2 regions of the Pseudomonas sp. B21-048 genome follow, and region 2 is predicted to be linked to the other one. Evidence: predicted binding sites of a transcription regulator. Region 2 holds the regulator's gene; the other holds the start of a gene.
The links. The regulator sigma-54, encoded in region 2, starts transcription at its own class of promoters, with help from an activator protein. The targets are predictions, from matches to a motif close to ANTGGCATNNANNTTGCTNT.
Positions count from the first base shown of each region.

Region 1: a site for sigma-54 is predicted at 2,289-2,308, ahead of glnK (P-II family nitrogen regulator). Genes of this name have one in related genera too.

Region 1 is NZ_CP087168.1:5,458,745-5,462,524, forward strand. Features, by position in the region: gene LOY56_RS25695 (secondary thiamine-phosphate synthase enzyme YjbQ) at 1-158, opposite strand, end outside; gene LOY56_RS25700 (ammonium transporter) at 373-1,710, opposite strand; gene glnK (P-II family nitrogen regulator) at 1,746-2,084, opposite strand; gene LOY56_RS25710 (accessory factor UbiK family protein) at 2,501-2,761, shown strand; gene LOY56_RS25715 (TylF/MycF family methyltransferase) at 2,953-3,780, shown strand, end outside.
Region 2 is NZ_CP087168.1:919,759-923,538, reverse strand. Features, by position in the region: gene lptA (lipopolysaccharide transport periplasmic protein LptA) at 1-205, shown strand, start outside; gene lptB (LPS export ABC transporter ATP-binding protein) at 205-930, shown strand; gene LOY56_RS04070 (RNA polymerase factor sigma-54) at 1,115-2,608, shown strand; gene hpf (ribosome hibernation-promoting factor, HPF/YfiA family) at 2,688-2,996, shown strand; gene ptsN (PTS IIA-like nitrogen regulatory protein PtsN) at 3,009-3,473, shown strand; gene rapZ (RNase adapter RapZ) at 3,476-3,780, shown strand, end outside.

The DNA.
Region 1 (3,780 bases), 1.2 Mb from region 2:
TCGTTGATGGTCAACGAGGCCGAGGTATGCTGTAGCCACAAATGCAACAGACCGACCCGACACGCTTTGAGTTCAGGCAAGCCGGCGAGTAATTCGTCCGTTACCAGATGAAACCCTCGGGGCCGTGCTCGCAAGGTGATCAGAGTCTGTTGCCACATACTGTTCTCCGCACGTTCGGGGCGCATTCTAGCGCGCTCTGGAAAAAAACAAAGGCCCTAATATTCCTTCAATCGTGTAAGCCATTGGCCGCAGAAAAACGCCCGTCGCAAACGCGACTGAACGTGTCAGAAAAAACCTTTCAGCCCTTCCTTCACTGACAAATCCCGGACAAAAAAATGCCCGGCAAGCCGGGCAAATTTTTCATGCGCGTGCTTACAAGTTGTAGCCGCGTTCGTTGTGAAGCGCCAGATCGATGCCGACAGCTTCTTCTTCCTCGGTGACACGCAGACCCATGACAGCGTCCAGGACCTTGAGGATGATGAACGTGACGATCGCGGTGTAGATCACCGTGAAGCCCACGCCTTTGCACTGAATCCAGACTTGTGCACCGATGTCGGTCACGGTGCCGAAGCCACCGAGTGCCGGTGCCGCGAACACACCGGTCAGGATCGCGCCGAGGATACCGCCGATACCATGCACGCCGAAGGCATCCAGGGAGTCGTCATAACCGAGTTTGCGTTTCAGGGTGGTTGCGCAGAAGAAGCACACCACGCCCGCCGCCAGACCGATCACCAAGGCGCCCATCGGGCCCACGGTGCCTGCCGCCGGCGTGATTGCAACCAGACCGGCCACCACACCCGAAGCAATACCCAGTGCGCTTGGTTTGCCGTGGGTGATCCACTCGGCAAACATCCAGCCCAGCGCCGCAGCAGCGGTGGCGATCTGGGTGACCAGCATCGCCATGCCGGCAGTGCCGTTGGCGGCGGCGGCGGAACCGGCGTTGAAGCCGAACCAGCCGATCCACAGCATCGCGGCGCCCATCAGGGTGTAGCCGAGGTTATGCGGGGCCATCGGAGTGGTCGGGAAGCCTTTACGCTTGCCCAATACCAGGCAGGCAATCAAACCGGCCACACCGGCGTTGATGTGCACCACGGTGCCGCCGGCGAAGTCGAGCACGCCCCAGTCCCACATCAGGCCGCCGTTGCCAGACCAGACCATGTGCGCGATCGGTGCATAAACCAGAGTGAACCAGATGCCCATGAAGATCAGCATGGCGGAGAACTTCATCCGCTCGGCGAAAGCACCGACGATCAACGCTGGGGTGATGATGGCAAAAGTCATCTGGAAGGTAATGAAGACCGCCTCAGGGAACAGCGCCGCGGGGCCGGTCAGGCTCGAAGGCGTGACACCGGCGAGGAACGCCTTGCCCATGCCGCCGAAGAACGAGTTGAAGTTGACGACGCCCTGCTCCATGCCGGTGGTGTCGAACGCAATGCTGTAGCCATAAATGACCCACAGAATGCTGATCAGACCGGTAATGGCGAAACACTGCATCATCACGGAAAGAATGTTTTTCGAACGAACCATGCCGCCGTAGAACAGCGCGAGTCCGGGAATGGTCATGAACAGCACAAGGGCTGTCGAGGTCATCATCCAGGCGGTATCGCCGGAATTGAGGACAGGGGCCGCCACTTCGTCTGCCGCCATGGCCAGGCCGGGCATGACGAGGGACAACAGGGCTCCTAGCCCTGCGAATTTACGCAGAGTCATATTGTTTTCTCCTGGGGCGTTGGGTTTGTGGCGGCTTAGATGGCGTCGGTATCGGTTTCGCCGGTACGGATGCGAATCGCCTGTTCCAGATTGACCACGAAGATCTTGCCGTCACCGATCTTGCCGGTGTTGGCGGCCTTGGTTATCGCCTCGATAACCCGGTCCAGATCCTTGTCGTCAATGGCGACATCGATCTTCACCTTGGGCAGAAAATCGACCACGTACTCCGCGCCGCGATACAGCTCGGTGTGACCCTTCTGCCGACCGAAGCCTTTGACTTCAGTAACGGTAATGCCCTGCACGCCGATCTCGGACAACGATTCGCGCACGTCGTCCAGTTTGAACGGCTTGATGATGGCAGTGACTAGCTTCATGAAAACTCTCTCCCGAATTGGTGGACTTGCCCCAGGAAAACAAACCCGACTCAAGTCTAAGCGCAGTGCCTGGCTTTGTAACGCATCGTCGGCCTTACCTGCCCGTCCGACGCCAGCGAACCACTCCGCACGAAACTTCCCCCGTTCCGCTTGGCGCACTGCATTCGTCACAGCGACTGCATCAGTGCATGGGTCACCAGCGACTAAGCAGAAAGCTTGCCATCTATCCAAAACCCATTGATTTCAAGCCCTTGGCTACCGCCGCCAACTCTTTCACGCCATTGACGCAACGGATACGCACAATAACAGTGCGCCACCGTCCATCCCTATGCGCGAAAAGCGTGCATCGCAGCTGCCGAGATTGACTATAGACACTGCGTGATACACTGCCCGCCATTGTTGACAGGACATTTCCCATGCTCGCGCCCAAAGACTTCCTCGACGCCCTGAGCGGCACCGCCTCCCGCCTCTTCAGCGGCGACACCCCACTGCCAAAAAGCGAAATCGAAAGCCAGTTCAAGGCGCTGTTGCAGAGCGGCTTCAGCAAGCTGGATCTGGTGAGTCGGGAGGAGTTTGATAGCCAGATGGTTGTGCTGGCACGGACCCGGGCACGGTTGGAGAGCCTTGAGGCAAAAGTGGCTGAGCTGGAAGCCAGACTCACCCCGCCTGGCGATTAACTGATCGCTGCGCGCGCGGGAGCGATCGTTGAAGTTTCGGCGCACGAGTTGCACAAGATTTGTGTTTAAGAAAGTTTCCCAATTTAACCCCCCCAGCCAATACAGCGGATCAGTCATCGGGCACTCAGTGGTCGTGGGTGATCGCCGCTGTGAGCGCCGTGGAATCTCAAAAAGAAAAAAGTGGAGCTTAAATGACGTTACCTGAAGATTTTTCCACTGAGAGATATTTAGAGCTGCACCCAGATGTCCGCCAGGCAAGACTTGATCCGGCACTGCATTACTTGAACTACGGTGTGGCTGAAGGGCGGGCTTACAAGGGGGACTCTCGTTACGTCGTGCAGAAAGAATACAATCCGCTGCACCCGAAGATCGACGGCACTTATCAATACGACAGTCTGGCCTCCAAACACAATCATGACTTCATGATTGATCCCGCCTTCATGGCGGCCTATGGTCGTGGCGTCGTCGCTGCAGGCGGTGATTACAAATGGTTCTGGCGCGTCCACCTGGGGCTTTGGGCCGCCAGGTCCGCCGCAAAATACACCGGTGACTTCGTCGAGTGCGGCGTTAATCGTGGCTTCCTGAGCTCCGCGATCATGCATGACCTGGATTGGAACAACACCGGCAGAACCTTTTATCTTTTGGACACGTTTGCCGGTCTTGATGAACGCTACTTGTCAGATGACGAAAAATCGGCGGGCGCCTTCGATCGTAATCTCCGCGAAATTGACTCGGGCTTCTACACAACCAATCTCGACTCCGTGAAACAAAACTTTGCAGAGTGGCCCAATGCAAAAATCATTCAGGGCAGCATTCCGGATACTCTTTCCCAGATTGACTCAGACCGAATCGCGTTTTTGCATATCGACTTGAACTGCACTATTCCAGAAGTAGCGGCCCTTGATTACTTGTGGGATCGTCTGGTGCCGGGTGCATTTGTCCTCCTGGATGATTACGCCTACTTCGGCTATCAACCGCAAAAGGAAGGCATGGATGAATGGGCTGCGAAAAACGATATA
Region 2 (3,780 bases):
GCAAAATCGCGTTGTACTGATCGATCGCGCCAAAGTCATCGATAAGGACAACAACGTTACCCAAGGCGAGAAAATCGTCTACGACACGGTCAAAAAGCTTGCGAGTGCCGGTCGCGCCACGGGCAACAAGGTCACCGAAGCGCGTCCTCGCATCGACATGGTGATCCAGCCGAAGAAGAAAACCGACGAGCAAAAGGCCCAGTAATGGCAACTCTGAAAGCTCAGCATCTGGCCAAGAGCTACAAGAGCCGTCAGGTCGTGCGCGACGTCAGCCTGTCCATCGACAGCGGTCAGATCGTCGGCCTGCTTGGTCCTAACGGTGCCGGTAAAACCACTTGCTTCTATATGATTGTCGGCTTGGTGCAGGCCGATCAGGGCCGCGTCCTGATCGATGACCTGGACGTGAGCCACCAGCCTATGCACGGTCGTGCGAAGGCGGGTATCGGTTATCTTCCGCAAGAAGCGTCGATCTTCCGCAAACTGTCGGTGGCCGACAACATCATGGCCATCCTCGAGACCCGCAAGGAACTCGACAAGGCCGGTCGTCGCCAGGAGCTGGAAAGCCTGCTGCAGGAATTTCACATCCACCACATACGCGACAACCTCGGCATGAGCCTGTCCGGTGGTGAACGCCGCCGCGTGGAAATCGCCCGGGCGCTGGCCACCAATCCGAAATTCATCCTCCTCGACGAACCCTTCGCCGGTGTGGACCCTATTTCGGTGGGCGACATCAAGCAGATCATTCATCATCTCAAGGCCAAAGGCATTGGTGTGCTGATCACGGACCACAACGTCCGTGAAACCCTGGATATCTGCGAAACCGCCTACATCGTCAACGATGGTCAACTGATCGCTGAAGGTGACTCCGCCACCATCCTGGCCAATGAACTGGTCAAGGAAGTGTATCTGGGTCATGAGTTCCGCCTGTAAGCACTCAGGTGCCCGGGCCGCCGAGAGAGCGCTGACTTCAATAAAAAATCAATAACTTTTTATTGTTACAGCGCTCTAGGCAAACACTTCAGTTTCGGGCATATAATTTGCTTATGTTTGGCGCTTCGGCGCCCTGTAGTGGATGGCGCATGTGCGCCGGCGAATAAGGTGTTAAGCCCCTGCCATGAAACCATCGCTAGTCTTGAGAATGGGCCAGCAGCTGACGATGACACCGCAGCTGCAACAGGCCATCCGCCTGCTCCAATTGTCGACCCTGGACCTGCAACAGGAAATCCAGGAGGCCCTGGAGTCCAATCCGATGCTCGAACGCCAGGAAGAAGGCGACGACTTCGATAACGCCGACCCCTTGGCCGATAGCGCCGAACAGAAACCCAACGCCGACATTCAGGAACCCTCCTACCAGGAAACCGCCCCAACGGTGGATAACCTCGAAGAAGGCGACTGGAATGAGCGCATTCCTAACGAATTGCCCGTCGACACGGCCTGGGAAGACGTCTACCAGACCAGCGCCAGCAGCCTGCCGAGCAACGATGACGACGAGTGGGATTTCACCACCCGCACATCGGTCGGTGAAAGCCTGCAAAGCCATTTGCTCTGGCAACTGAACCTGGCACCGATGTCCGACACCGATCGCCTGATCGCCGTGACCCTGATCGACTGCATCAACAATCAGGGATACCTGGACGAAACCCTCGAGGAAATCCTCGAAGCGTTCGACCCGGAACTGGACATCGAACTGGACGAAATCGAAGCCGTCCTGCACCGCATCCAACAATTCGAACCCGCCGGCATCGGTGCTCGCAACCTCGGTGAATGCCTGCTGCTGCAACTGCGCCAGCTGCCCGCCAAGACCCCTTGGCTGGCCGAGGCCAAGCGCCTGGTCACCGACTACATCGACCTGCTCGGCGGCCGCGACTACAGCCAGCTGATGCGCCGCATGAAGCTCAAGGAAGATGAACTGCGTCAGGTCATCGAATTGGTCCAGAGCCTCAACCCGCGCCCGGGCTCGCAGATCGAGTCAGCCGAAGCCGAATACGTCGTGCCCGATGTGATCGTGCGCAAGGACAACGAGCGCTGGCTGGTGGAGCTGAACCAGGAGTCGGTACCACGCCTACGGGTCAACGCCCAATACGCCGGTTTCGTACGTCGTGCCGATACCAGCGCTGACAATACCTTCATGCGCAATCAGCTGCAGGAAGCTCGTTGGTTCATCAAGAGCCTGCAAAGCCGCAATGAAACCCTGATGAAAGTCGCCACCCAGATCGTCGAGCATCAGCGCGGCTTTCTTGAATACGGCGACGAAGCCATGAAGCCGCTGGTGCTGCATGACATCGCCGAAGCGGTGGGCATGCACGAATCGACGATTTCACGGGTGACCACGCAAAAATTCATGCATACCCCACGGGGCATCTATGAACTGAAATACTTTTTTTCCAGTCACGTCAGCACCTCCGAAGGCGGTGAATGCTCGTCCACGGCGATTCGCGCGATCATCAAAAAACTGGTTGCCGCGGAAAATCAGAAAAAGCCGTTGAGTGACAGCAAGATCGCTGGTTTACTGGAGGCACAAGGCATTCAGGTAGCCCGTCGCACCGTCGCCAAGTACCGCGAATCCCTGGGGATCGCGCCTTCCAGCGAACGGAAGCGGTTGATGTAACCGCCGGGCTCGCCACAGCGTTCCAGTGGCAGGCATTTCTGCCTGCCGCTTTATGCACTGGCAACGAAGGAGAAGCTGTATGCAAGTCAACATCAGTGGACACCAACTGGAAGTGACCGAACCCCTGCGCACCTACATCGGCGAAAAACTCGACCGATTAGAGAGGCATTTCGACAAGATCACCAATGTGCAAGTCACGATGAACGTCGAAAAACTGCTGCAGAAAATCGAAGCCACGCTGCATATTCCCGGCGGAGAAGTGGTCGCCAATGCCGAGCATACGGACATGTATGCCGCCATCGACCTGCTGACCGACAAGCTGGATCGCCAACTCAAAAAGCATAAGGAAAAGACCCAGAGCCTCCTCCAGGGCGCGACCGGTCGCTAACACCCCCAATCCATGATCCGACTAGAAACCATCCTGACCCCCGGCCGTTCCCAAGTGAACGCGCCGGGTGGCAGTAAAAAGAAAGCCCTCGAGCAAATTGCCAACCTTATCCACCGCGAAGTACCGGATCTGGAAATGCAGGACGTCTTCGAGGCCCTGATTGCCCGTGAGAAACTCGGTTCTACCGGTTTCGGCAACGGCATCGCCATCCCCCACTGCCGGCTCAAAGGCTGCACCTCGCCAATCAGTGCGCTGCTGCACCTGGAAGCCCCTATCGATTTCGACGCCATTGATGGCGCCCCGGTTGACCTGCTGTTTGTGCTGCTGGTCCCGGAAGCCGCCACCGATGCACACCTGGAATTGCTCCGCCAGATCGCCAGCATGCTTGATCGCAAGGAAGTGCGTGAAAAACTGCGCAGCGCCCCGAGCAACGAAGCCTTGTATCAGGTTGTCCTGGACGAGCAAAACGGTCACTAATCATGCGCCTGATCATCGTCAGTGGCCGCTCCGGCTCAGGTAAAAGTACCGCCCTCGATGTGCTCGAGGACAACGGCTACTATTGCATCGACAACCTGCCTGCCGGCTTGCTGCCGGAACTGGCCGAACGCGCGCTGATTCACACCGAACTGGCACAACCGCTGGTGGCCGTGTCCATCGACGCGCGCAACCTGCCGAGCCATCTGTCACGGTTTCCCGAATTGCTGGAAGAGGTCCGCAGCCGGCACATCCAGTGCGATGTGCTGTACCTGGACGCCGACGAAGAAACCTTGCTCAAACGTTTTTC